DNA from 3 places in the Mesorhizobium sp. M0571 genome. Region 1 is predicted to be linked to each of the others. Evidence: predicted binding sites of a transcription regulator. Region 1 holds the regulator's gene; each other region holds the start of a gene.
The links. Region 1 encodes PhoB, which activates phosphate uptake and scavenging genes when phosphate is short. Its sites were predicted from a motif close to TGTCATNNANCTGTCAT; they were not measured.
Positions count from the first base shown of each region.

Region 2: a site for PhoB is predicted at 5,043-5,059, ahead of olsB (l-ornithine N(alpha)-acyltransferase). Genes of this name have one in related genera too.
Region 3: a site for PhoB is predicted at 6,127-6,143, ahead of NKI85_RS08720 (esterase-like activity of phytase family protein). Genes of this name have one in related genera too.

Region 1 is NZ_JAMYQT010000001.1:405,910-415,562, forward strand. Features, by position in the region: gene pstS (phosphate ABC transporter substrate-binding protein PstS) at 219-1,280, shown strand; gene pstC (phosphate ABC transporter permease subunit PstC) at 1,340-2,329, shown strand; gene pstA (phosphate ABC transporter permease PstA) at 2,333-3,184, shown strand; gene pstB (phosphate ABC transporter ATP-binding protein PstB) at 3,181-3,984, shown strand; gene phoU (phosphate signaling complex protein PhoU) at 4,017-4,724, shown strand; gene phoB (phosphate regulon transcriptional regulator PhoB) at 4,741-5,430, shown strand; gene NKI85_RS02025 (ROK family protein) at 5,440-6,684, opposite strand; gene xylF (D-xylose ABC transporter substrate-binding protein) at 6,970-8,010, shown strand; gene NKI85_RS02035 (sugar ABC transporter permease) at 8,153-9,484, shown strand; gene NKI85_RS02040 (ATP-binding cassette domain-containing protein) at 9,604-9,653, shown strand, end outside.
Region 2 is NZ_JAMYQT010000013.1:35,928-45,580, reverse strand. Features, by position in the region: gene NKI85_RS16995 (phosphoadenylyl-sulfate reductase) at 1-332, shown strand, start outside; gene NKI85_RS16990 (DUF934 domain-containing protein) at 391-927, shown strand; gene NKI85_RS16985 (DJ-1/PfpI family protein) at 1,067-1,687, shown strand; gene NKI85_RS16980 (fatty acid desaturase) at 1,734-2,756, opposite strand; gene NKI85_RS16975 (hypothetical protein) at 2,882-3,085, opposite strand; gene grpE (nucleotide exchange factor GrpE) at 3,321-3,953, shown strand; gene olsB (l-ornithine N(alpha)-acyltransferase) at 4,104-4,979, opposite strand; gene NKI85_RS16960 (PAS domain-containing hybrid sensor histidine kinase/response regulator) at 5,239-7,527, opposite strand; gene acuI (acrylyl-CoA reductase (NADPH)) at 7,622-8,611, opposite strand; gene lspA (signal peptidase II) at 8,665-9,141, opposite strand; gene NKI85_RS16945 (TrmH family RNA methyltransferase) at 9,168-9,653, opposite strand, start outside.
Region 3 is NZ_JAMYQT010000005.1:146,665-156,317, reverse strand. Features, by position in the region: partial or broken gene NKI85_RS08750 (ribokinase) at 1-423, opposite strand, end outside; gene NKI85_RS08745 (MurR/RpiR family transcriptional regulator) at 455-1,330, opposite strand; gene NKI85_RS08740 (ABC transporter permease) at 1,327-2,304, opposite strand; gene NKI85_RS08735 (sugar ABC transporter ATP-binding protein) at 2,321-3,847, opposite strand; gene NKI85_RS08730 (sugar ABC transporter substrate-binding protein) at 3,905-4,966, opposite strand; gene NKI85_RS08725 (TIM barrel protein) at 5,006-5,995, opposite strand; gene NKI85_RS08720 (esterase-like activity of phytase family protein) at 6,244-7,722, shown strand; partial or broken gene NKI85_RS08715 (L,D-transpeptidase) at 7,779-8,566, opposite strand; gene NKI85_RS08710 (MATE family efflux transporter) at 8,765-9,653, shown strand, end outside.

The DNA of each region.
Region 1 (9,653 bases):
GGGATAATGTTGGCCGGAATTCACGCAAGCTGCTGATTCCAGCGGCAAACCGCGGCCATTCCGACAAAGCCCGCGGCCGCTCCTTCTTACCCCGGCTGGACAACGTTACCGGAGCGACATGAAACTGTCATGCGACTGTAATAATCGGGGGCTATTGGCCTCAGCGGGCGCCGGAGGAATGGCGCCGAGAGACCATATTCCGAACAGGAGCAGGCCACATGAGACATTTCATCCGCTCGGCGGCCGTTGCGATTGCAATGGCTGCGGCGACGACCACCCTCACCCTGTCCGCCGCGCTCGCCGCGGACATCTCCGGCGCCGGCGCCACCTTCCCCTACCCGATCTATGCGAAGTGGGCCGACACCTACAAGAAAGACACCGGCATTGGCCTTAACTACCAGTCGATCGGTTCCGGCGGCGGCATCAAGCAGATCAAAGCCAAGACGGTTACCTTCGGCGCTTCGGATGCGCCGCTCAGCGGCGACGAGCTTGAATCGTCCGGACTGGCCCAGTTTCCGATGGTGATGGGCGGCATCGTTCCCGTCGTCAATCTGGAAGGCGTCAAGCCGGGCGAGCTGGTTTTCGACGGAGCGACGCTGGCCGACATCTTCCTCGGCAAGATCACGCAGTGGGACGACGAGGCGATCAAGAAGCTCAATCCCGACGTCAAGCTGCCTTCGCAGGCGATCGCGGTCGTTCACCGTTCCGACGGTTCGGGCACCACGTTCAACTTCACATACTATCTTGGCGACGTCAGTGCGGACTGGAAGGACAAGGTCGGCGTCGACAAGGCAGTGGAATGGCCCGTCGGTATCGGCGCCAAGGGCAATGAGGGCGTTGCCAACAACGTCTCCCAGACCGGCGGCGCGATCGGTTATGTCGAATACGCCTACGCCAAGCAGAACAAGCTCACCTACACCGATCTGATCAACAAGGACGGCAAGAAGGTTGAGCCGACCGCAGTGGCGTTCTCGGCGGCCGCAGCCAACGCCGACTGGAGCTCGAAGCCAGGCTATGGCGTGATCCTCGCCAACCAGTCGGGCGCCGAGTCCTGGCCGATGACGGCGGCGACGTGGATCCTCCTGTACAAAAAGCCGGACGATGCCGCGACCACCGGCGAAGCGCTCAAATTCTTCGCCTGGGCATATGACAAGGGCGATGAGATGGCCGGCGAGCTGGACTACGTTCCGATGCCTGACAAGGTGGTCGAGAGCGTCAAGGCCATGTGGGCCAAGGAAGTCGTCGGCAGCGACGGCAAGCCGCTCTACTCGGCTATGTAATCTCCTCCAGGGAGGGCGTCGACGGCGCCCTCCCTGTTGCCTTCAATCGCGAGGACCCAATGACCATCGCTTCCGATGCCATGCCATCATCTGCAGCAGCCCGGGCCAGGGAAGCTACGGTGCGGCGCTTCGCGCTCACAGATGCCATATTCCGCGGACTCACCCGCGCTTCTGCAATTCTTGTGCTGGTCATCCTCGGCGGTGTCGCGATGTCGCTGTTTGCCGGCTCGTGGCAGGCGCTGTCGGCCTTCGGCTTCTCTTTCCTGACGACCGAAAGCTGGAATCCGGTCACGGAAAAATTTGGCGCGCTGGCGCCGATCTACGGCACCATCGTCACGGCGGCCATCGCCATCCTGATCGCGGTGCCGATCGGCATCGGCATTGCGGTCTTTCTCACCGAACTCTGCCCGCGTCCGCTGAGGCGCCCCATCGGCATAGCGGTCGAGCTCTTGGCCGGCATTCCCTCGATCATCTATGGCATCTGGGGCCTGTTCGTGTTCGCGCCGTTCCTGCAGACGACGATACAGCCCTTCGTCATCAACCTCTTCCATGGTGTGCCGGGACTATCCAGCCTTTTCGCCGGCCCTCCCTACGGCATCGGCCTTCTGACCTCCGCGCTGATCCTTGCCATCATGGTGCTGCCCTTCATCACCTCGATCACCAAGGACGTCTTCGATACGGTGCCGGCGGTGTTGAAGGAATCGGCCTATGGCATCGGCTGCACGACATGGGAAGTGACCCGGCGCGTGGTCATTCCCTATACCCGCATCGGCATCATGGGCGGCGTCATGCTTGGCCTCGGCCGCGCGCTCGGCGAAACCATGGCGGTGACCTTCGTTATCGGCAACGCCCACCGCATCAGCGCCTCCCTGTTCGCTCCGGGCACGACCATCTCGGCGACCATCGCCAACGAATTCACCGAGGCCGACGGCGACCTCTACACCTCTTCGCTGGTTTCGCTCGGCCTGATCCTGTTTGTCATCACCTTCCTGATCCTTGCCGCCGCCCGCTATATGCTGATGCGGATCGACGCCCGTACGGGAGCCTGACCGATGTCGACATCCTCATCGCTCCACAGCCGCCGCAAAGCCAGGAATTCGGTGATGATGACGCTTTGCGTCGTCGCCGCCGGCATCGGGCTTGCCTGGCTGGCGCTCATTCTCGGCGCGTTGGTCTATAAGGGCACAGCCGGGCTTTCGCTCGCGGTCTTCACCGAGATGACGCCACCACCGGGCGAAGCTGGCGGCCTGCTCAACGCCATCGCCGGCAGCCTGGTCATGACGGTCATCGCCGTTATCGTTGGCACGCCAATCGGCGTTCTGGCCGGCACCTACATGGCCGAGTATGGACGCTTTTCGCGCATCACCACCGTCGTCCGCTTCATCAACGACATCCTGTTGTCGGCGCCGTCGATCATCATCGGCTTGTTCGTCTATGAATTGATGGTGCGGCCAATGGGGCATTTCTCGGCGATTGCCGGCGCCGTTGCGCTTGCCATCCTGGTCATTCCGGTGGTCGTGCGCACTACTGAAGACATGCTCAACCTGGTGCCGAACGCGTTGCGTGAAGCCGGCGCCGCGATCGGCGCGCCGCGCTGGGTGGTGATCCGTTCGGTCGCCTACCGCGCCGCATTGTCCGGCATCGTCACCGGCATATTGCTGTCGATAGCACGCATTTCCGGCGAGACGGCGCCGCTGCTCTTCACCGCGCTCAACAACCAGTTCTGGAGCAGCAATATCAACGCGCCGATGGCCAGCCTGCCGGTGACCATCTTCCAGTTCGCTCTCAGCCCTTACGAGGAATGGCAGCAGCTGGCGTGGACCGGCGCACTCATAATCACCCTGACGGTTCTGGGCTTGAGCATCCTCGCCCGCAGCCTTACCGGACGCAGAGAGGACAGATGACACAGATGTTGTCCCCGGACATGACGATGACCGAAACGGTCGCCGAGAAGACGAAGATCGAGGTCAAGAACCTCAACTTCTACTACGGCCAGAGCAAGGCGCTGAAGGACATCAGCCTGTCGCTGCCCGAGCGCAGTGTCACGGCCTTCATCGGGCCTTCGGGCTGCGGGAAGTCGACGCTGCTGCGCGTCTTCAACCGCATCTACGAGCTCTACCCGAAACAGACAGCCGAGGGCCAGGTCCTGCTCGACGGCAAGAACATTCTCGACCGGTCGCAGGATCTCAACCTGCTCAGGACCAAGATCGGCATGGTGTTCCAGAAGCCGACGCCGTTCCCCATGTCGATCTACGAGAACATCGCCTTCGGCGTCAGGCTCTACGAGAATCTCGGCAAGTCCGAGATGGACGGCCGCGTCGAACAGGCGTTGAAGCGTGCCGCGCTTTGGGGCGAGGTCAGGGACAAGCTCAACGCCAGCGGCTTGAGCCTCTCCGGCGGCCAGCAGCAGCGGCTCTGCATTGCCCGCACCGTGGCAGTGAAGCCGGAAGTCATTCTGCTCGACGAACCGGCCTCGGCCCTCGACCCGCTGTCGACCGCCAAGATCGAGGAACTGATCGACGAATTGCAAGCCGACTACACGATCGTCATCGTCACTCACAACATGCAGCAGGCGGCGCGCGTGTCGCGCCAGACTGCCTTCATGTATCTGGGTGAGCTGGTCGAGTTCGACCGGACCGAGAAGATCTTCACGTCGCCCCGCGAGAAGCGCACGCAGGACTACATCACCGGCCGCTTCGGCTGAGCGGTGCCGATCACGCAGACGAGGACAATATCATGGCCGAACATACAGTCGCGTCTTTCGACGAGGATCTCGAGCAGATCAGCAAGCTGATCCGCGACATGGCCGACCTCGCCGGTTCGATGGTCGGCGGGGCGACCAAGGCCCTGTTGAATTCCGACAATGCGCTGGCGCAGCGCGTTGTTTCGGACGACGCCATCATGGATGCGCGTCAACGCGAACTGGACGACCGCGCCATCACCCTGATCGCCAAGCGCCAGCCGATGGCCCACGATCTGCGCCATGTCGTCGGGGCGATCCGCATGGCCGGCGACCTCGAACGCATCGGCGACCTTGCCAAGAATATCGCCAAGCGTGTGAGTGCGGTCGGCCTCAGCGTCACGCCGCGCGACCTATCGCATTCCATCGATGCGATGGCGCAGCTGGTGCTCATCCAGGTGCAGGGCGTCATCGAGGAGTATGCTGCCGGCGATGCGGCCGCGCTGGCCAAGCTACGCGCCGCCGACGAGCGCATCGACGTCAAATACACGTCCGTGTTCCGCGAGCTGTTGACGTACATGATGGAAGACCCGCGCAACATCACCGCTTGCACGCATCTGCTGTTCTGCGCCAAGAATCTGGAGCGGATCGGCGACCATGTCACCAACATCGCCGAAAATGCGTATTATGTGCTGACCGGCGAGCAATTGCCTGTCAATCGTCCGAAGCAGGACGAAACGACAATGTCCGCACCGGTGACATGATGGGGGTGCCCAGCCGATGATCGCACCACGCATAATGGTGGTGGAGGACGAGGAGCCGTTGGGTGTGCTGCTCCGCTACAATCTCGAATCCGAAGGCTACCAGGTCGAGGTGGTGACACGCGGCGACGAAGCCGAGATCCGTTTGCAGGAGAATGTGCCCGATCTTCTGGTGCTCGACTGGATGATACCAGCGGTTTCCGGCATCGAGCTCTGCCGACGGTTGCGGGTGCGCCCCGAAACCGAGCGGCTGCCGATCATCATGCTGACCGCGCGCGGCGAGGAGAGCGACCGGGTGCGCGGTCTTTCGACCGGCGCCGACGACTATCTGGTCAAACCGTTTTCGACACCGGAATTCATGGCCAGGGTCAAGGCGCTGCTGCGCCGCGCCAAGCCGGAAGTGCTGTCCAGCGTGCTGAAGGTCGGCGACATCGTGCTCGATCGCGAATCGCACAGGGTCTATCGCAAGAAGAGCGAAATCCGGCTCGGGCCGACCGAATTCCGGCTGCTCGAATTCATGATGCGGCATCCCGGCCGCGTCTTCTCGCGCAGCCAGTTGCTCGATAATGTCTGGGGCGAGACGATCTACATCGACGAACGCACCGTCGACGTGCATGTCGGGCGGCTGCGCAAAGCCGTCAATAACGGCCGCATGCCGGATGTCATCCGCACCATCCGCGGTGCCGGCTATGCGATCAGGGAAGATTGACCTGCCTGGTCAGGCTACGTTCTTTCTGATGCCGGGCCTCATTTGCGCGCCCGGCGCGAAAATCTCCTGGTCGACGAAGCTTAACGCCCGCATCGCGCAGCCTTCGCGGATCAGCGGCAATTCGTTCGGCTCGGTGTCGAAGGAGATCGAGCTCGAATGCTGGCCACCGGCGGTCTGGGCGATGGCCTTGCGCAAGGCCGGCTCGATCAGATCGAAGGCGGCGGCACTGACGCCGACCATCGCGACCGGTGCTGGATCGATCAGCGCGAACAACGAGCCGAGACCGAAACCCAGCGCTTCGCCGGCCCTGCGGTAGGCCTCGCGTTCCGGCCCATCCTTCTCGCGGGCCCGGGCCGCCAACGCGCGCATGTCGGCGTCGCTGACGTCGGCGACCGGTTTGCTGTCTTCGCTCATCCCCGTAGCGTTGCGCCAGATGGCGTAATTGCCTGCATAGGCCTCGATGCAGCCGCGCCGCCCGCAACGGCAGAGCGCGCCGCCTGGACGATGGATCATGTGGCCAAACTCGCCGCCCGAGGAATGCGTGCCGGTGAACAGCTCGCCCTTCAGCACCAGCCCCATGCCGATGCCGTGCGAAAGCAGGATGGCGATGAAGTCGTCGCGATAGCGATCCGGATCGCGCCAGCGCAAAGCCACCGCCATCATATTGCAATCGTTCTCCACCGTGGCCGGGATGCCGAATTCGTCTTCCAGCATGTCGGCAAAGGCGATGTCCGTCTGCGGCGTGATCGGCGACCACAGCATGGCGCGTGCAGGGGAGTCGGTAATTCCCTGAATCGCCAGGGCGATGCGGGCGACACTGCGGACGTCAAGGTCTGGATCTTCCAGCCGGCGCCGGACGATGGCCATGCATTCGCGGATCAGCTCGTCGCGCGGCATGGTCAGCGTGTCCAGCCGGCGCTGTTCCTCGACGACCACCTGTCCCGCATAGTCGATGATGGCGGCCGACAGGAAATTCAGCGACAACACCACGGTCAGCACCGCCGCCGCTTCCGGGTTGAGGGCGAGGCCGACCTGCGGACGACCGCGTTTCAACGAAACGGGCTCGTTTGCCTTGCTCTCGGCGAGGATGCCTTCCCGTATCAGGTCGGAGGAGATCGCCGATATGGTCGAATGGCTGAGGCCGGTGGTTGCAGCGATCTCCGTACGCGACGGCTGGCTGGCCCGGCGCACCGCCGAGATCACCATCGCCCGGTTGCGCCGGCGCAAATCGTCATGGCGGATTCCGACCGACATCGTTTTGCTTTCCTCCCGGTTGCCGCGGCCGCTCATGAACCGGAAGCCGTCGGTAATGTCCGACAAATAGTGTCAGATACAGGCAAATAGTGTCAGATGCCGGCGGCGCTGTCATCGTTTATTCCGACACTCGAAAAAACTCGGAGAGTCATCAAAATCCATCAGAATCGATGTTGACAGCAGCCGGAGATCGGGTCAGTATTTTTTCGAGGCTCGAAAAAATTAACGCCTCTAGCTGGTCTTTGGGCCAATTGGTCACGCCGTACGCGGCGCAGGGAGGATATGATGAAGAAATTCACGACCGCCATTCTGGCGGGTGTCGCCATGACGCTGACGCTCGCGTCGGTGGCGCAGGCTAAGGACAAGGTCATCGGCGTTTCGTGGTCGAATTTCCAGGAGGAGCGCTGGAAGACCGACGAAGCCGCAATGAAGGCCGCCATCGAGGCCGCCGGCGACAAGTATATTTCCGCCGATGCACAGTCCAACCCGGGCAAGCAGCTCACCGACGTCGAGAGCCTGATCTCGCAGGGTGCCAACGCACTGATCATCCTGGCGCAGGACGCCTCGGCGATCGGGCCGGCTGTGCAGAAGGCGCTGGACGAAGGTATTCCGGTCGTCGGCTACGACCGGCTGATCGAGAACAAAGACGTCTTTTACCTGACCTTCGACAACAAGGAGGTCGGCCGCATGCAGGCCCGCGAAGTGTTCAAGGTGAAGCCGGAAGGCAACTACGTCTTCATCAAGGGCTCGGGCGCCGATCCGAATGCCGATTTCCTGTTTGCCGGTTCGATGGAAGTGCTGAAGGACGCCATCGACAGCGGCAAGATCAAGAATGTCGGCGAGGCCTATACCGACGGCTGGCTGCCGGCCAACGCCCAGAAGAACATGGAACAGTTCCTGACCGCGAACGACAACAAGGTCGATGCCGTAGTCGCCGCCAATGACGGCACCGCCGGCGGCGTCGTCGCCGCGCTGACGGCGCAAGGGCTGGCCGGATCCGTTCCGGTCTCGGGCCAGGACGGCGACCACGCCGCGCTGAACCGCATCGCGCTCGGCACACAGACCGTGTCGGTGTGGAAGGACGCGCGCGAGCTCGGCAAGAACGCCGCCGAGATCGCCTCGCAACTGGCCGACGGCAAGCAGATGACCGACGTTGCGGGCGTTAAGGATTTCACCACGCCCGGCGGCAACACCGTCAAGTCGCTGTTCCTGACCCCGGTCGCCATCACCAAGGACAACCTCAACGTCGTCATCGACGCCGGCTGGATCAAGAAAGAAGAAGTCTGCGCCGGCGTGGCGGCGGGCACTGTTCCGGTCTGCAACTGATCCGACGTTTCCGAGAAGTCCGAACGCCGCGGCTGCTCGCCGCGGCGTTTTTTCAAGAAGAATTGTTTTTCCGCTTCCGGCGGATAACTTCTAGGCTGCTTCCGGCATCCGCGGCAGACGGCAACCCGGCGGGAGAAACATCATGACCGACACGACTTCCAACACGCCGGTCGACAGCTCGACCGCAGACCGGGCGCGTGAATCCGAGCTCGGCGTCGTTGCCCGATTTCTCAAGGCAACCGAACTCGACACGCGCATGCTCGGCATGGTCGGCGCGCTGCTGGTCATCTGGGTCGGGATCCACATATTGTCAGGCGGGCTCTTCCTGACGCCGCGCAATCTCTGGAACCTTTCCGTGCAGACCTCCTCGGTGGCGATCATGGCGACAGGCATGGTGCTGGTCATCGTGATGCGCAACATCGATCTTTCCGTCGGTTCGGTGGAAGGCGTGATCGGCATGGTGATGGGCGTGGCGCAGGCCGAATTCCTCGTCCGCGTCATGGGGTTTCAGCTTGGCAGCCCCTGGCTGTGGGTCATTGCACTGGCCGCCGGCCTGGTGCTCGGCCTGGCTATCGGAGCGTTTCAGGGTTTCATCATCGCCTATCTCGAGGTTCCTGCCTTCATCGTGACGCTCGGCGGATTGCTGATCTGGCGCGGCATGGCATGGCTGATTACCAGCGGGCGCACCGTTGCGCCGCTGGACAGGACCTTCCAGCTGATGGGCGGCGGACCACGCGGCTCGATCGGCGCCACCTGGAGCTGGATCGTCGGTGTCGTCGCCTGCGCGGCCGTTGCCTTCGTGCTCTTCAACGGCCGCTCGCAGCGCAAGCGGTTCAAGTTCCCGCTGCGCCCTGTCTGGGCGGAAACCTTGCTCGGCGTGATAGCCTGCGCCGCCATCCTTGGCGCCGTCTGGATCGCCAATTCCTATCCTTGGCCGGTCGGCATCGTACGCCAATATGCCCAGCAGAACGGCATCACCATTCCCGAGGGCGGGTTGTTCATCGCCCACGGCATCGCCATACCGGTGCTGATGGCCGTGGCCGCGGGCATTGTCATGACCTTCATCACCAGGCGCACCCGTTTCGGCCGCTATGTCTTCGCCATCGGCGGCAATCCGGAGGCTGCCAATCTCGCCGGCATCAACACACGCTGGGTGACCATGAAGGTGTTCATGATCATGGGCGTGCTGGCCGCGATCAGTGCGGCGATCGCATCGGCCCGCCTCAACGCGTCGACCAATGCGCTGGGGACCCTGGACGAGCTCCTGGTCATCGCGGCGGCCGTGATCGGCGGCACGTCGCTCGCCGGCGGCTCCGGCACGGTGCTCGGCGCCATGCTCGGCGCGCTTCTGATGCAGTCGCTGCAATCCGGCATGGTGCTGCTCGGCATCGATTCGCCGCTGCAGAGCATCGTTGTCGGCGCCGTGCTGGTGGTCGCGGTGTGGCTCGATACCGTCTATCGCAAACGGGTCTGAGCATGATCCCGAACCGAAGATCCGCGTCAGCGAAAAGTGGAAACCGGTTTTTGCTGCCGCTGACCTTCGGTTCGGACAAGATCATGCTCAAGCAAGATCTATAGGGAGGAGGAACGAGCATGGCAGACAAGACCGCTCCCACGGGCACGCCGCTGATCGAGATGCGCAA
Region 2 (9,653 bases), on a different contig from region 1:
AGCCGTTCCGCGCCTGGTTCACCGGCCGCAAGCGCTTCCAGGCGGCGACGCGGGCAGCGCTTCCGGTGTTCGAGGCGGTCGGCTCGCGCATCCGCATCAATCCGCTGGCGCACTGGACGACATCAGACCAGGCCGGCTACATGCGCGCACATGCGCTGCGTGAAAACCCGCTGGTCGCCTATGGCTATCTGTCGATCGGCTGTTTTCCGTGCACGCAGCCGGTGCAGCCTGGCGATGACGCGCGCAGTGGCCGCTGGGCCGGGCACGCCAAGACCGAGTGCGGCATCCATTTGTCGGGGCTGGAGAAGTCACTGACCGACGCCTCGCTTTAGGATCTTTTGGGATCCCGGATTTTTGGGATCCAGGTTTTTGAACTTGGGAATTTTCTTGATGAGCGAATTGATAGCGGAAACCGCCACCCGCCTGTGGACGCCGAATGGTTTCTGCGAGGACGAGTGGGTTCATGCCGAAAGCGCCGAGGCGCTGGTCGGCAATGGCCGCTTCATCCTGCCGCTGCAGGCGTTTCTCGGCCTCGATCCGGAGGTGCGGCGGTCGGCGAAGGAACGCATTGGCGTGCTGCTGCAGCCCGGCGACCAGCTCGAAAAGATCGCCGGCCTGCTCGACCAGCTGTCGCTGGTGGCGCTGGCGTTTCCGGCGTTCAATGACGGCCGCTCGTTCTCCAAGGGCGAATTGCTGCGCAGCCGTTATCATTTTGCCGGCGCCATGCGCGCCACCGGCCAGGTTCTGATCGACCAGCTGCCGCATATGCTGCGCCTCGGCTTCGACGAATTCGAGGTGTCGCACCCGGTGCTGCTGAAGCGGCTCGAGCAAGGCCGCACCGGCGGACTGCCGCTGTTCTACCAGCCGGCGGTGAAGCCGGAGGCCAAAGGCCCGAAATATTCCTGGCGGCGGGTGCGCGCCGGCTGATCCGCCCCGCGGAACCAAAGCCGCATCTGGTCGGACCACATTGCCGATTCAGTCTTTTATTTTGCCCGTCCCCGCTTTAGGATAGGTCTATTATTTCGAGATCCGAAATAAATGTGTGGCCACAAGGGAGGAACCGGATATGGCTGGCAAGAAGATATTGATGCTCGTTGGCGAGTTCAGCGAGGAATACGAGATTTTCGTCTTTGAACAGGCCATGCATGCGGTGGGCCACACCGTCCATGTCGTCTGTCCCGACAAGAAGGCGGGCGATATCCTGAAGACCTCGCTGCACGACTTCGAAGGCCACCAAACCTATACGGAAAAGCTCGGCCACGACTACATTCTCAACAAGACGTTTTCCGAGGTCAACCCGGCCGAATACGACGCCGTCTACGCGGCGGGCGGGCGGGGCCCGGAATATATTCGTATCGACAAGCGCGTGCAGGCGCTGGTGCGGCATTTCCACGACACCGGCAAGCCGATCTTCACCATCTGCCACGGCGTGCAGATCCTAATCGCGGTCGACGGCGTCGTGCGCGGCAGGGAAGTCGCGGCGCTGCAGTATTGCGAGCCGGAAGTCACGCTGGCCGGCGGCATCTATATCGACGTTGCGCCGACCGGCGCCCATGTCGACGGCAATCTTGTGTCGGCCAAGGGCTGGCCGGGCCTTGCCGCCTTCATGCGCGAATGCCTGAAAGTGCTGGGCACCGAGATCCGCCAGGGCGAGATCCTGATGCGCGACGAACGCCAGGCGGCTTGATTTAGAGTCCTAAATAAACCGCCGCGCAGGCAGCGCGGCGGTGCGTCTACATGGCCATCCGCGCTTCGCGGAACGACACCAGCTTGTTGCGGCTCTCGTCCCACAGCGCCAGCTTGACGCAGCGCAGGCTGTCGAACAGCGTTATGCGGCCGATCTCACGCAGCTCCGGATAGTCCCTCAGCACTTCCGGAAGCCGGTAGCATGGCACCTTGGCGGAGAGGTGGTGCACGTGATGGACGCCGATATTGCCAGTGAGCCAGCTCAGCACCGGCGGCAGGTCGTAATAGGACGAGCCGTGCAGGGCGGCGCGCTGGAATTCCCACTCGGAGTCCTTTGTCCACTCCGTCTCCTCGAACTGATGCTGGACATAGAACAGCCAGATGCCGGCCGATCCGGCGAGGATGACGATCGGCAAATGGACGACCAGGAACGCGCCGGGGCCAACAAACCAGATGAGCAGGGCAGCGATGACGGCGATGGCGAGATTGGTGGACATCGACGACACCCAAGGGGTGAGACCGCCCCGCATCATGCCCAAGGGCAGTCTCTGCTCGAAAATGAAGATCCAAATCGGGCCAAGGCCAAACATCACCAGCGGGTGGCGATAGAGGCGATAGGCGAGCCGACCTCGCCACGACAGTTGCCGATATTCGGCCACGGTCAGCGTCTTGATGTCGCCCGTGCCGCGCTCGTCGAGATTGCCGGCGCTGGCGTGATGGGTTGCGTGGGCGCGGCGCCAGCAATCGTATGGCGTCAGCGTCAGCACGCCAAGCACGCGGCCGATCCAGTCGTCGGCATAGCGATTGGCAAAGAACGAGCCGTGGCCGCAATCGTGCTGGATCATGAAGATCCGCACCAGAAAGCCGGCGGCCGGAAGGATGAGGACCAGACCCCACCAATGGCCATAGGCATAAGCGGCCGAGGACAATGCCCACAGCGTGGCGAAAGGGATGAGGGTGATGGCGAGTTCGACGGCGCTGCGACGCCTGTCGGGCTTTTTATAGCGCGACAGGATTTTCAACCAGGCACGCTTGCTGTTTGCCACAGCTTCGGGGGAAATCATGTTCATCATGAAACATAGGCGGTGCAGGGCGCTGCCACAAGATGGGGTCACGCAAAGTTACTGCGCGTAAATGTCGCGCGATGCGAGGAGTTTCCGGCCGCAATCGCCGGGCGCGCCGCCGGCAACGGCGTCTACCGACGGCGCCCGCCTGCGACCATGTTGGCTTCGATGCCGTCCAGGCGGTCAAGCAATTCCTTCAAACGGTCGGGAATATCGGACTCCGTGCGGTAGGCCGGCAAGGTGCGCAGAAAGCGCTTGGTCGCTTCGGTGCCGAGCTGGCGCCGGATATCGGCGGCGAGCCCGTCGCGTTTTTCGCCATTCCTGCGGGGCATCATCCAAAATCCTGTGTCGGCTTCGAAACTCTTCCAGGGGAGGAATGGTTCCCGCTTTGTAGTATCCTGGCAAGCAAAGCCGGCAGCTGTGGTAAAGTTTGAATTAAAATCGAAAGGTCTGCGCCGTCCGCCATCAAGCCGCGACAGCGGCTGCAGTATCGCTTGCCCCTTGATTTTTGGCCGCTAAACCTCGATATCGGGCGCAAATCCACACCATTCGAAATGACGGGAAACGGCGATGAGCGACCAGGCAAAAGACGAACGCGCGCCCGATGAAGCCGAGAAGACCGAGGCTGCCGCGGAGCCAAGGGAAGGCGGCGTCGACGGCGACTATGAAGCGCTTGTGCGGCTTCTGAAGGAAAACGAAGAGCTGAAGGATCGCGCGCTGCGCGTCGCGGCCGACATGGAGAATTTGCGCCGCCGCACCGCCCGAGACGTCCACGACGCGCGCGCCTATGCGGTCGCCAATTTTGCCCGCGACATGCTGTCGGTATCAGACAATCTGCGCCGTGCGCTGGATGCCATCCCGGAGGAGGCCAAGGCATCGGGCGATGCCGGCTTCAAGGCGCTGATCGACGGCGTCGAGATCACCGAGCGCGCCATGCTGTCGGCGCTGGAGCGGCACGGTGTGAAGAAGCTCGAGCCCGAGGGGGAGAAATTCGATCCGAATTTCCACCAGGCGATGTTCGAGGTGCCCAATCCCGACGTGCCCGCCAACACGGTCGTCCAGGTCGTGCAGCCCGGCTATTCGATCGGCGAGCGCGTGCTGCGGCCGGCCATGGTCGGCGTCGCCAAGGGCGGCCCCAAGCATGTGGCAAGCGAAGCGCCGGAGCCGGGGCCGGTCAACGAGCAGGCTGAGAAGGATGCGTGAATGATGAATGGTCAATAGTGAATGGTTAGTAGTTGGTAGAAAGTAGTTTGTAGAAGCCAGACGGGCTTCGTTTCTATCATTCACTATTCATCATTCACTATTCATCATTCACTATTCATCATTCACTATTCACTATTCACTATTCACTATTCACGCAGCGAAGCGCTGCGCTTCCCCGCCATAATAGTTGACGTAGCGGGCGCCGATCTCCTTGACCGGCATCACCACGAACACGTCGACCGTCGAGAATTCACGATCGATGACGCAGCCGTCGCCGATGCGCGCGCCGACGCGCAGATAGCCCTTGACCAGCGGCGGCATGGCGGCGATCGCCGCCTTGGCATTGACGGCCTCGATCGGCATCAGATCCATGGAACAATAGCGCCCGGCGACGGCACGCACGTCCCAGGATGAATTCGTCCGGCAGTGATGGGCAAGATAGGTCAGCGCCTCGGCATGTGCCGCCGGCACGGTGCCGTGGAACGACGCGCAGCCTGTCATCACGCCGATGCCGTAATGGTTGATATAGGCCCAGATGCCTTGCCACAGCGCCTCGATGGTGCGCTTCGAACGGTATTCCGGCAGAACACAGGAGCGGCCAAGCTCAAGGAAGCGCTGGCCGGGATGCCGGGCGATCAACTTGGTCAGCTCGAATTCGCCCTCGGAATAGAAGCCGCCGGCTGCTGCGGCAATCTCCTGCCGCAGCAGGCGGTAGGTGCCGACGATGCGGCGATGCTCGGGGCCGGAAAGCGAAGTATCGAAGACCAGCAGATGATCGCAGAGGGGATCGAAGCGGTCGGCATCGCGGCGGTCCTGCATCTGGAACAGGTCCTTCCTGGCACCAAGCTCGTCGTAGAACACCCGGTAGCGCACTTCCTGCGCGGCAGCGATCTCGGCCTCGTTGCGGGCGAGCCGCACTTCGAGATTGCCGATGCGGCCGAGCGATGCGCCTTTTATGACGGCATCGGCGTTCCGGCCGACAAGCAAAGGCCCGCTGGCGTTCGGCCGAGCATCACATTCCGGCATGACTGTATGCACGAGTGATTCTCCTTCGAGCCATCCCTCTTGGCACGGGGATACGGTGTAGGTGCAACAGGATTGTGACAGTACCGTGATACGGCTCTGCGGGCAATACTTCGTCGGCTGGGTATCGCATGACCCCGGAAACCGAAATTGGTTTCCGGAAAGGATCATGCGAAAAAGTCAAAGTGTTAGAGCGTCCTTTGCGCGTCCAAGAGACGCGGGCGCTCTAATGCCAACCGGCTATCGGGTGATCGAAAGCGGCTCAGGCAGCCACTTGCCCTTCGACCGCGTGAACCAGGGCATCGGGGTCGAGCGGCTTGGTGACGAAGCCGCTGGCACCGTGAGCGAGCACGGCGTGGCGGGTCTTTTCCTGGCTGTCGGCCGACAGCACCATGATCGGCACCGGCGGCACCGCGGTCTCCTCCTCATAGCGGCGGATGGCGGCGATGGCGTCCAGACCGTCCATCACCGGCATATGCAGGTCCATCAGCACCACATCGAAGCGGTGCTTGTGGCCGGTGCTGATGACCGCCTCGACCGCGGCCTTGCCGTTGCCGACCACTTTTACGCGATGCCCGGCCTTCAGCAGCGTGGCGCGGGCCAGCATGGCGTTGATGTCGTTGTCCTCGGCGATCAGCACCGACAGGCCCTGCTGGCGGCCGCCAATGGCGTGCACAGCTTGCGCGCCGCGCTTTTGCGGCTGCGGCTCGGCGATGACCGGCGCATGGCTGGTCAAAAGCACGCGCAGCAGTGTCTCGCCGCGCACCGGCCTTGCCAGGAAGGTGGCGTAACCGTTGGCGCGGAACTCGCCAAGCATGCCGCGGTCGGTCGGCGCGATCAGCGTCACCGCCTCGCAATCGGCAAAGCCGCCCTGGCGCAGGCGCCTGAGCAGCCTGCCGTCACTTTCCTCCATGGCAGCATCGACCAGAAGCACGTCGCAGCCCTCGGCGAAAGGGGTGGCCTGGGCGGCGGTGGTGGCCAGATCGACCGTGCCGCCATTGGCGCGAATGGTGCGGGCGATGGCTTCGGCCTCGACGAGATTCTTCGACACGATCACCGCATGCCGGCCCGACAGCGCGTTCTGGCGGATCTGCGGCGCCTCGACTGCGGAAATAGCGGGAATCTCGAAGACGAATTCGGACCCCTGGCCAAGCCGGCTCGACACCGAGATAGTGCCGCCCATGGCGGTCACCAGGCGCTTGGAAATGGCAAGACCGAGGCCGGCGCCGCCATGCGCACGGGTCGAGGTGCCGTCGGCCTGTTCGAAGTCCTCGAAGATGCGCTCCATGTCCTCCTCACGCAGACCGGGGCCGGTGTCAGCGATGGTGAAGCGGATGCGATCGGTGGTTTCGGTGCCGACGCGGGCGATGCTTACCAGAACGCCGCCGCTGTCGGTGAACTTGACGGCGTTGCCGATGAGGTTGAGCAGCACCTGCCTGACCCTGCCGGGGTCGGCGGTGATCAGCTGCGGCACGTCGGGTTCGACATGGCAGCCGAGGCCGATATCCTTGGCAAAGGCCCGCGCCGCCAAGAGTTCGACGACGTTGTCGGCGATCTCACGCACCGACATCGGCTGCGGTTCCGGATCGAAGCGGCCGGCCTCGATCTTGGAGTAATCGAGCAGGTCCTCGATCAGAGCCAGCAGCGCGCTGGCCGAGGTCGAGATGGCGCCGACATAGGTCCGCTGCTCGGGCGAAAGGCTGGTGTCGGCGAGAAGCCGCGCCATGCCCATGATGCCGTTCATCGGCGTGCGGATCTCGTGGCTGACGGTGGCGAGGAAGCGCGATTTGGCTTGGCTGGCATATTCGGCCCGCTCGCGGGCGGTGATCAGCGACGATTCGGCGCGCTTGCGGGCAGTGATGTCGCGGGCGATGGCACGATGCGAAACGGCGCCGCTGTCCTTGTCGCGCACCGACAGCTCGATCCAAGAGAACCAGCGTGGACCGTCCGGCGTGCGAATGGCGACGTCGGTGGAACTCAGGCATTCATGGTCGGAAAAGGCGGCGTCGGGGACGATGCCGACATCGATGCCGAGTTCGGCCAAGGTCTTGCCGGCAAGGTCGCGCTGGTCGGTTTCGACAAGGTCGGCGAAAACCTTGTTGGCGTAGACGATGTGGCCGTCGCGGTCGCGGTGGACGACGAGATCGCCGAGCGCATCGATCAGCCCGCGGAAGCGCTCCTCGCTCTCCTGCATCTCCCACATGCGGTCGGCCAGCGTCTCGATCTCGGCGCGGCTGCGGGCCGCCGTCGCGCCGAGCAAGGCCACCGCGCGGCGCTCGGCGCGCCTGTTGCGCAGATGCATGGCGAGCCCGGCCATGGCTGTCGCCAAAAGGCCGATGGTGATGAAGATCGGCGCTCCGGTCAGATGCGACAGGCCTGCCAGCACGACGATGGCGACGAGCGTCAGGAACGGCAGGCCTTCGCGGTTGGCATCCGGCAATTCCGGCGCCAGCGGTGGAGCGGCGACAAGCTGCCGCCCTGGCGCCTCGGGAGCCGTCCCGTCGGCCCGTTCGGCTGGTTCCGCCTCTCTGATGCCGGGTTCCGCAATCATACGGAACTCCTGCCAGATAGAGCTTATGGAAGGTTGTGGCGGATCGTTCGAATTTTAGCGGTCGCGCTCTTTTTGTCCCTTGTTGCCCTTGGGCTCACATGTCCACCACCACTCGGCCGCGGATCCTGCCCTCGACGATGTCATGCGCCGCGCCGATGATGCCGTCGAAGCCGATGCTCGTCGACAGGCTGGCAAGCTTTGCGTGATCGAGATCGGTGCCGATGCGGCGCCAGGCCTCGATGCGGACCGCCTTGGGCGCCATCACGGAATCGATGCCGAGCAGGGAGACACCGCGCAGGATAAACGGAGCGACGCTTGCTGGCAGGTCCATGCCGCCGGCGAGGCCGCAAGCGGCGACGGCGCCGCCATAGGAGGTCATCGACAGAACGTTGGCCAGCGTGTGGCTGCCGACAGCATCGACGCCGCCGGCCCAGCGTTCCTTGGCGAGCGGCTTTGCCGGCTGGGTAAGCTCGTCGCGTGAGATCACTTCGGCCGCGCCAAGGTCTATCAGGTAAGGGCGTTCGGCACTGCGGCCGGTCGAAGCGATGACGTGATAGCCGAGGCTGGACAGGATCGAGACCGCAACCGAGCCGACGCCGCCGGCAGCACCCGTCACCACCACCGGGCCGCGGTCGGGCACGATGCCGTGCCGCTCCAGCGCGATGACGCAAAGCATGGCGGTGTAGCCGGCGGTGCCGACCGCCATCGCATCATGCGGGCTCATGCCGTCCGGCAGCGGCACCAGCCAGTCGCCGTTGACGCGGGCGCGTCCGGCATAGGCGCCGAAATGCGTCTCGCCGACGCCCCAGCCGTTCAATATGACGCGATCGCCCTTGCGCCAGTCGGGATTGGAAGACGAGGTGACGGTGCCGGCGAAATCGATGCCCGGCACCAGCGGCCAGCGGCGGATCACCGGTGCCTTGCCTGTTATGGCAAGACCGTCCTTGTAGTTCACCGTCGTCGCCTCGACCGCGACGGTAACGTCCCCCTCCATCAGGTCTGCCTCGGTGAGTTCGGTCACTGCGACCGACTGTTTTTTCTCGGCGTCGCGCGAAACGAGGATGGCTTTGAAGGTTTCGAGCATTTTTTCTCCTCGAGGCGTTCGGTTCTGAAGTGTGTGGCGCCCAGCCAGTGAGGTCAATCGTGCGAGGTCCCGCGCCCCCAGCCAATGAGTTCATCGAAGACGACCAGCACGGCACCGACCGAAATGAAGGCGTCGGCGAGGTTGAAGACGGCGAAGGACCAGACCGGCGTATGGAACAGGATATAGTCGATGACATGGCCATAGGTAGCGCGGTCGATCAGATTGCCGAGCGCACCGCCAACGATCAGCGCGAAACCGACGCGGGCAAGCAGGTGGCCGGGCGGCGTGCGGGCAGCGAGGTAGAGCACGAAAGCGACCACCAGGACCGCGACGACCACCAGGCCGGTGTCGCCAAAGGACGAAAACAGCGAAAACGCGATGCCGGTGTTGTAGGTGCGGTACAGTGCCAGGAACGGCAACAGATCGAGCCTTTGCTGAAAGGCAAGGCCGGTCTCGACCAGATACTTCAGCCACTGGTCGAACGCTATCGCGGCGACGACCAGAAGAGCGTAGGGGCTCCAGGACTTCATGGTTTGCAGTTTCACGGTTTGGGATGTCACGATCCGGCTTCCTCCGGGCCGAGCTTCAGCGCGCCGCGCCGGATCTCGAACAGCATGACGCCGGTGGCCACCGCCAGGTTGAGCGAATCGGCGCGGCCGGCCTGCGGTATCCGCAGCAATCTGTCGCAGCTTGCAGCCAACTCGTCAGGCAGGCCTTGCTGCTCGTTGCCCATCATCAAAAGCACCGGACCTTTTGAAAAATCGACCGATCTGTAATCGACCGCACCCTTAAGATGTGTGCCGGCGACGAGGCCGGGAAAGCTCTTTCGCCAGGCGAGGAAAGCCTCAGGCGTCGCCTTGGCGACCGGCACGGCGAAGATCGAACCCATGGTGGCGCGCACCGTCTCGACCGAAAAAAGATCGGTTGTCTCGCCGACCAGGATGACACCCGTGGCGCCGACGGCGTCGACTGTGCGGATGACGGTGCCGAGATTGCCGGGGTCGCGCACGCGGTCGAGCGCCACCCAGACGTCGCCGTCCTG
Region 3 (9,653 bases), on a different contig from region 1:
TGCAACAGCAGCACCGCCGTTTGCGCGATCAGCTCGGCCGCCTCTGCGATGTCCTTTTCGCCCAGAGTAAGGTTGCTGCCCGAGACGATCACCGCGCCATAGTCGCCGCTGTCGTCGAAAATCGCCACGCTCATGCCCGAGCCGGCACCGGAAGCCACCCGCACGAGGCTCCGGTCGACGCCGTTGCGGTCGAGATTGTCGAGAAGCGCGGCCGAAATCATCGTCGCCGACAGCTCCGATCATCGCCGCACGCACGCCGGCCCGCGCTGCCGACACCGCCTGGTTGCCGCCCTTGCCGCCGCATTTCGGATGCCAGGCATGGCCGGTGACCGTTTCGCCCTTGCGTGGGCGATCGGGGGCTTCGACCATGATGTCGTAATGCAGGCTGCCGAATACGGTCACCAACGGCGGAGGAGCCGTCATGTGCCCCAGACCTTCATGAGCCGCTTGCCTTTCATGAGTTCTTATCTTTCCGTTTCGACGTCACCGCAGACATGGTGCGGCCGAGATTGCGCTCCGCCGCCTGGTAGTCGCGTTGCGCGACCGCCACGAACAGCGCGTCGAGAATGTTGAGCTGGGCAATGCGCGCCGCTGCGTTCTCACCCATCAACGGCGAGCCTTGGGCGGTCGAGCAAAGCACGATGTCGGCGACGGCTGCCAATGGCGAGTTGTCATAGTTGGTGATGGCCAGCGTGCGCGCGCCGCTTTTGCGCGCAAGTTGGATGGCGTCGATGACGGCGCTCGTGTTGCCGGAATGCGAGAAGCCGACGGCAATGTCGTCGGCGCCGAGCAGCGAGGCCGACATTAGCATCATGTGCGAATCGTCGTAAACGGAGGTGCGGATGCCGATGCGCAGGAATTTGTGCGAAACGTCGCGTGCGATCTGCGCCGAGCCGCCGACGCCGTAGAAATCGCGATTCCTGGCGCGGTAAAGCAGATCGGCGGCACGGTCGAAATCGTCCATGTCGAGGATGGCGAGCGTCTCCTCCAGCGCCTGGATAGAGGTGCGGAACACCTTCTGCACGATCTCGGCCGAACTGTCGTCCACCGACAGCTCCTGATGCATCTCGGCGGTCGGCAGGCGGCTGTATTCATAGACCGCCGTGCGAAAGTCGCGATAGCCGGAAAAACCCAGCTTCTTGGCGATCTTGACGACCATCGCCTCCGAGACACCGGCCTCCTCGGCGATCTGCTTGAGCGGTATGGTCTCGTCGAAGCCGCGCCGTCCGAAGACGGTTTCAACCACCTTCGCCTCGAGCGGCGTCAGATGCGGCATCATCATACGGATGCGCGGTCCTACAGCTTTCAGATCCAGGCCGGTCAAGGTCATCCACGTCCCCTCGTCACGCGATCGATAAGCATCGCGGCGAGGATTATAAGGCCAGTTGCCAGCAGCTGATAGAAGGACTGGACATTCATCAGCGTCAGGCCGTTGCGCATGGCGCCGAGGATGACGGCACCCACAATGGTGCCGACCACGCTGCCCTTGCCGCCCATCAGCGAGGCGCCGCCGATGGCCGCCGCGGCGATCGCGTCGAGCTCCCAGAGGTTGCCGAGAATCGGCTCTGCGGCACCCAGTCGGCCGATCAGGATCTGCGCGGCAAGAGCTGCCAGCAGGCCCGAGATCATATAGGCGGCGATCTTGGTGCGGGCGATCGGCACGCCGGCTATGTAGGCCGCCTCCTCATTGCCGCCGACGGCGAGCAGATATTCGCCGAACGGCGTCTTCTTGAGGATGATCCAGGCAACCAGCGCGACCACGGCCACGATGACGACCGCCAACGGCAATCCGAACAGCGAGCCATTGAAGATGGCGCGAAAGCCGGCAGGCAGGCCGAGCACCGGATTGCCGCCGGTATAGATCAGCGCCAGCGCCCGGTAGGTGCTGAGCGTGCCGAGCGTGACGATGAAGGGCTGCAGCCCGACATGGGCGACCAGCACGCCGTTGAGTAGGCCGCAGAGCAGGCCGATGGCAAAGCCGGCGGCGATGGCCAGCGGAAACGGCACGCCGGCAACCAGCATGGAGGCAGAGATGACTGCCGAAAGGGCTGCCGTCGGTCCGACGGACAGATCGATGCCGCCCGAGATGATCACCAGCGTCATGCCCAACGCCAGGCAGGCGTTGATGCTCGACTGCTGCAGGATGTTGATCAGATTGCGCTCGGCAAAGAAACCCGGGACCAGTGCCCCGAAGACGGCGAGGATCACCACCAGGCCGATCAGCGTACCGGCGTCGCGCACGGAAAACCGGTGCAGGAAATCGGCCGCTGGGCGCGTTACTGTGTGTTCGGTTATATCGGTCATCCGCTGGTCCTGTCCGTTATGCACCGGCCCGACGGCGTTGCGCCTTGCCGGCCTGAGTCTCCGTTTGGGGTATGGCGTGCGCGGCGATCGCCTGTTCGCTGAGACTTGCGCGGCCCAGTTCGGCGGCGACCGTGCCGTCGCGCATGACCAGCACGCGGTCGGCGAGCCGGATCACCTCGGGCAACTCGGACGAAACGACGACGACCGAATGGCCTTCGGCGGCGAGCTCCTCGATCAGGTGGTAGATCTCCGCCTTGGCGCCGACATCGATGCCGCGCGTCGGCTCGTCGAACAGAAGGATCGGCGTTCCCGCCGCCAGCCAGCGGCCGATGATCGCCTTCTGCTGGTTGCCGCCGCTGAACAGGCGGATCGGCCGGTCGAGCAGGAACGGTCTGAGATTGACGCGTTTCATCTTCTCGGCTGCCACGCGCTTCAGCCGGCGGCGGTCGATGAGGCCGCGCGGCGCGAACACGCCCATCGAGGCGAGCGCCATATTGCTGGAGATCGACCGCAACGGCACGATGCCTTCGCGCTTGCGTTCCTCCGGCACCAGGCCGATGCCGGCCGCGATGGCGTCGCGCGGGCTGAAAAGTTTTACCGCCTTGCCGTCGATCTCTATTGTGCCCGATGAGACGCGGTCGGCACCGGCCAGCAGCCGCAGCAGTTCGGTGCGGCCCGAGCCGACCAGGCCGGCAATGCCCAGCACCTCGCCGCGATGCAGGTCGAACGAAACGTCATGGACCTTGGTCGCCGAGGCGAGATCACGCACGCGCAGCCTGATCTCGCCGGAAGCATGCGGGCGGTGCTGTGCCTGGGCAAGCTCGCGGCCGACCATCATCGAAACGACGGCCTTTTCCGACACCTGCGCGAGATCAACGGTTTCGACCACGACACCGTCGCGCATGATGGTGGCGCGCTGGCAGATGCCGAACACCTCGTCCAGCTTGTGCGAGACATAGACGACCGCGACACCGTCGCGCGCCAGACCGGCAATCACCTCGGCCAGCCGTTCGAACTCGCTTGGCGTCAGGCTGGATGTCGGCTCGTCCATCGCCACGATCCTGGCGCGGTCGAGCAGCGCCCGGGCGATCTCGACGATTTGCCGCTGCGCGACCTTCAGGCTGCCAAGCGGGGCTGCCGGATCGATGGTCGGGTCGATGGCGGCGAGAGCTTCCGCAGCGCGGCGTTCCTGCTCGCGCCGGTCGACGAAGACGCCGCCGCGCGTCAGCGGACGGCCGAGGAACATGTTCTGGGCGACGCTTAGGCGCGGCACCTGCTGCAATTCCTGATGGATCATGGCCACGCCCGCGGCGCGTGCCGCGACCGGGTTGTTCAGCGTCACCGGCTTGCCGTCGATCAGCACGCTTCCCGCTGTCGGCCGGTAGACGCCCGACAGGATGCGCAGCAGCGTCGACTTGCCGGCACCGTTCTCGCCAAGCAGGCCATGGATTTCGCCGGCGCCGACCGAAAAGGACACATCGCTCAGCGCCCGCACGGCCGGAAACACCTTGGAAATGCCCTCGAATTGCAGCCGCGCTGACATTGCTTCAGTTCTCCAGGCAAGGATGCCGACCCAAGGCCGGCACCCGCCGCCCCTGCTCTACTGGCCCGCTGCCGCGTCCTCGAGCAGCGCCTTGCGCACGGCATCGCCGCCGCCGGAGTAACGGTCGGCATTGTCCTTGGTGATCAGCGCCTGCGGCGTGGCAACGACGCGCGGCAGCTTCTGCCCGGCCACCAGTCGCAGCGCCGATTCCAGAGCCACCTCGCCGGTCAGCACCGGGAAGCTGTCGACGGTACCGGTCAGCTCGCCGGCGCGGATCGAAGCGTAGGCGTCGGAAATGCCGTCGGTGCCGAAGACGGCGACCTTGTCCTGCAGGCCGGCGGCCTTGACCGCTTCGACGATGCCGAGCGCCATGCCGTCGTTGTTGGCATAGAAGCCGATCAGGTCGGGGTGCTGCTGCAGGATGTTGGTGGCCGCGTCGTAGGAGGTCTGGCGATCCCAATTGCCGGGCACGCTGGCGACGACCTCGAACTTGCCGGCCTCGGTGATCGTGGTCTTGAAACCGTCGGTGCGCTGGACGGCGGCATAGACGCCGGCCTGGCCTTCGACGATGGCGACCTTGCCGCCATCCGGCCGGTTCTTGATGAACCATTTGGCGACGCGCACGCCATTGTCGCGCTGGACATTGCCGACATAGTACTCGGCCTGCGGGATGACCGCGTCATTGACGTTGACCACCGGCACGTTGGCGGCCTTGGCCTGTTCCATGATCGGCTGCAAGTTGGAGTCGGTCTGCGGCGAGACGAGAAGCACGTTGTAGCCTTGCGTAACCAGGCCTTCGGCGATGGTGAGCTGGCCGAGCTGGTCGCCCTCGCTCTGCGCCGCCTGGTAGACGACGGGCACACCGATACGGTCGCCGAACGACTTGTAGCCCTCACCCAGCGAGCGCCAGTATTCGTTGGTCAGCGTCTTGGAGACCGCACCCGCCTTAGTGCCCTCGGGCAGCTTGGGGAAAGCCCCGAACTTGGCCTCGAGCTGCGACCAGTCGATGCGATCCTTCTCGGTGTCGGAATTGAGCGGCGCGAGGTCCGCGGAAAAGGCCGAGCCGATGGACAGCGCCATCAGGCCAGCGGCGGTGGCGGTGGCAAGCAGAAATTTCATGGTCTTTCCTCCCTTGTTGAAACGGTAATGGCGCGAGCCTCAGCTGTCCGGCCCGAGCATGGCTTCCTGGATGATGGCCTGCGACGCGACCGCGTCCTGACGGTCGACGGCGGTGGAAAGGCGGTTGTCCTTTTCCAGCCGATCGACGACGCGCAGCATGCGCTTGACGGTCGCGATGTTGACTTCGCATTCGTGGACCGGATCGAGCCCGGTCATGTCAGGGAACGTGTCGAAATAGATGGCGCCGGCGTAGCCGTCGCGGCGGATCTGCCTGAGCAGCTCGATCGTCTGAACCGTATGCACCGCGCCGACCATCAAGCCGTCGTCGCGCTTGGCGTAGCCATCGTTGAGGTGCACGCCGAGCAGCTTGCTGTGCCGTGCCACGAGTGCGGCGGCGAAAGCCGGCTGCTCGTCGGCATAGAGCACATGGGCGAAATCGAGCGTCACGCCGAGATTGGGCAGGCCGATCTCGCGGATCGCCAGCAATGTCGTGGCCGCATCGGGCATCAGGCTGTAGGAGCGCGGCTCGTTGGGTTTGTATTCAAGGCTGATCCGGCAGTCCGGATCATGCGTTGCAACTTCACGAATACCATCGATCTCGTGTTGCCAGAGCGCTGTGTAGTCAGCCTGGAAGGCATAGTCGAAGCCATCCTGCCCGAGCCACAAGGTCATCAGGCTGGCGCCGGCCTCCCGAACGGCGTCGATGCCGGCCTTGGTCAGGTCGATGGCCTCCCGGCGAACGGAAGGATCCGGGTTGGTGAAGGCGCCGAGCTTGAAGGCCGGATTAGAGTAGTAGCGCATGGCGAAACCATTGATGGAAAGCCCGAGATCGCCAAGTTTCCGCGCCATTTCCGCAGGCTTTTCATCGACATGGTCGGGAAAGTTGAGGTCGAGATCGGTCAACTCTGCAACCTTCGCTGCACGCGCCGCCATCTGCAGCATGGACGGTTTGCCGACAAGATCAGTCCACTCGGCCTGCGGCCGCGAGGCAAAGGAATTGAGGCGGGTGGCGAAACGATAGACTGTCATCGGTGACCTTTCATTGTCATAACTTCACATAAGAATGATTATTTGTAAAGTCGTTAATTGCCCTCTCGGCGGCGACGAGTTCGCCAGACCCAGGCCAGTTGCAACCGCATGGGGACAAGCAAGCGCGGCAGTGTCACGCAAATATCATGTTCGCGTCCTAGATCGCTTCTCCGAAGGCTTTCGCGGCATCGTCGATGCGGCGCGGCGCTTTTTCAGGTCCGGCACCTTTGTTACCAAAGAGGATATCCATGAAAAACCCGCACCGAACCGCGTCCCTCGCCGTCGCGCTGGCGATGTTCACCGCCTCGACTCCGGCCTTGGCCGACAACTCCGCGACCGTCGGTGGCGTCAGCTTCGTCAACAAGGGGCTGGTCGGCGTCGGCCGTATCCCGGCCAGCCAGAAGGACAAGTTCGGCGAGACGTTTGGCTCCGGCTCCGGCATGGCGATCGACGCTGCCGGCTGGACGCATGGCGCGGACGGCTACAAGGGGTCGCTATGGCTGTTGCCGGATCGCGGCTACAATGTCGTCGGCACCACCGATTACCGGCCGCGCCTCAACACGATTGCCATCGAGTTCGCCCCGATCGCGCCGGGTGCAGTACCAGCCGCCGGCCAGGAACAGTCTGGCGTCAAGGCGACGCTTGCCGACACCATGCTTTTGACCGACGACAAGGGCGCCGATGCGACCGGCCTCGATCCGCTCAACGGCGTGCGTGCGGCGACCGACGACATGCCGATCCTGCCCGAAGCCAACGGCAAGCTCGCGCTCGATGACGAGGCGATCGTGCGGCTGTCCGACGGCACCATGTTCATCTCGGACGAATACGGCCCGAACATCTACCGCTTCTCCGCCGACGGCCATCTGATGTCGGCAACGCGGCCGCCGGCAGCCCTTGTCCCGATGCGTCATGGAACGCCGAATTTCGCGTCCGACAATCCTGGGCCTGGTGCGGCGGAGCCCGATCCGAAGGATCCCGAGACCGGGCGCCAGAACAACCAGGGCCTCGAAGGCATGGCGCTGACGCCGGATGGCAAGTTCCTGATCGCCGTGTTGCAATCGGCCCCGCGGCAGGATGGTGGCGATTCCGCCTCGACGCGCCAGAACACGCGCGCGCTGGTCTACGATGCCTCGGATCCCGCCCAGCTCAAGCTCGCGCATGAATATATCGTGCCGCTGCCGGTGTTCACCGATGCCAAGGGCAAGACCAAGATTGCCGCGCAGAGCGAGATCGTGGCGCTGTCGGACAAGACCTTTCTGATGCTGGCGCGCGACAGCGGCAACGGCCAGGGGCTGAAGGGCGACACTTCGCTCCATCGCGAGATCAGCATCGTCGATGTGTCGGCGGCAACCGACATCGCCGGCAGCGAGTTCGACAAAGACAAGCCAGTGGCGCCCAAGGGTGAGCTCGATCCATCGGTGACGCCGGCCAAGCTGACGCCGTTCATCGACATCAACGACAAGAGCGAACTCGGCCGCTTCGGACTGCACAATGGCGCGCCCAACGACCGCAACAACCTTTCAGAGAAGTGGGAGGCGATGTCGGTGGTGAGCGTCCTCGATCCGAAGCTGCCCGACGACTATTTCCTGTTCGTTGCCAATGACAACGACTTCCTCACCCAGGACGGCTTCCAGGTCGGCGCGCCCTACAAGGCCGAGGACGGCGCCGATGTCGACACCATGTTCCTGGTCTATCAGGTCACGATTCCCGGCTTGGCCGGGAAGTAGCGACACCCATGCAGGCGGACGCGCCGACCGCATCCGCCTAGAGATCGTGAAGGCACTTACCTCAACATCTCTGCGTCCTTTGGCACACCCGCATCGATCGGCTCGGCCGTCCTGTTCGACACGGCGGTGGTCTTCGCGGCGGCCGACAGGTTCGGGCGCACGAAGACCGGCGCGACGCCGTTGACGCGGCTGTAGAGGTCGATAATGTCCTGATTCATGAAGCGCACACAGCCGGACGAGGCGTTCTTCCCAATGGAATCCCACTCCGGCGTGCCGTGCAGCCGGTACATCGTGTCCTTGCCGTCGCGGAAGAGATACAGCGCGCGGGCGCCTAGCGGGCTCTGCGGGCCGGGCGGCATGCCGTCCTTGTATTTCGCCAGTTCCGGCCGGCGCTGGATCATTTCCGGCGGCGGCGTCCAAACCGGCCACATCTTCCTCGCCTGAACCACGGCGCTGCCGGTCCATCCGAAACCGGCCTTGCCGAGGCTGACGCCATAGCGAATCGCCCTGCCGCCGTCGCGCACCAGATAGAGGAAGTGCTCGGAGGTATCGACGACGATCGTGCCGGGTTTTTCTCCGGTCGGGTCGGACACGATCTGGCGCACGAACTTCGGATCGATCTTGGCTACCGGGACTGCCGGCAGTTGATAGCCCTCGTCGACGCGCGCGGCATACATGCTTGCGACATCGCCGAAAGCCGGTTCGCTTGGCGCCACTGTCAGTGGCGGCTTCACCACGTCCGTCGTGGTGCACGCCGAAAGAGCCACGGATGCCGCGCCCAAAGCGGATGCACCGAGAAACGCGCGCCGGTCAGGCGCTCAAAAAACAACGGAATATCGGACATGCCCCCCCGCTTACCCATAGGATTTAGTAAGGAATGCGGCCCCCCGCATCCAGGATCAATATCCGATTCCGGAAGCTTTGAGAACATGATTAGATCAAGGCGCGCTAGACGGAATTTGCAACGCCGCATCGACCTGTCCCGTTAAATCGGCAATCATTGCGGACCGGACCCAAATAAGCCGTCGCCGAGTTGCCTGCCATGGACGATAAGATGCCCGCGCGCCGGCGGACCGGCGATCTCACCAGTGGCCCCATCCCGCGCACGTTGCTGCTTTTCGCCCTGCCGGTGCTCGGCTCCAATGTGCTGCAATCGCTCAACGGCTCGATCAATGCCGTGTGGGTCGGCCGCTTCCTCGGCGAAGCGGCGCTGACCGCCACGTCCAACGCCAACCTCGTGCTGTTTCTCATCCTCGGCACGGTATTCGGCATCGGCATGGCGGCGACCATCCTGGTCGCGCAATCCGTGGGCGCTCGCGATCTACCCGAAGCCCGCCGCATCGTCGGCACCAGCGCCACGTTCTTCTTTCTTGTCTCGGTGGTGTTCGCGGTCTGCGGCTGGATCTGGGTCGATGCGATCCTGAACGCGCTCGGCACGCCGGCCGATGCCTTGCCGCTGGCCCGCTCCTATCTGCGCATCATATTCATCGCCGTGCCGATGATGAACCTGCTCTCCTTCGTCATGACGGTGCTGCGCGGCGCCGGGGATTCGCGCACGCCCTTCTTTTTCATGGCGCTGGCCGTCGTGCTTGACGTCATTCTGAACCCACTGCTCATCCGCGGCATCGGCCCGTTCCCCGAACTTGGCATCGCCGGCTCGGCCACCTCGACGCTGATCGGCCAGGCGGTGAGCGTGATTGCCATTCTGATCGTGCTTTATGCGCGCAAGCATCCGCTGCGGCTGGCCGGCGCCAATCTCGCCCTGCTCCGGCCGGACCCAACGCTGCTGCGCATCGTCGTCGTCAAGGGCGTGCCGATGGGCCTGCAGATGATCGTCGTCTCGGCCGCGGCGCTGACCGTGATGGGCATGGTCAACGCCTACGGCTCGCAGGTCGCAGCCGCCTACGGCATAGCCGCACAGCTCTGGACCT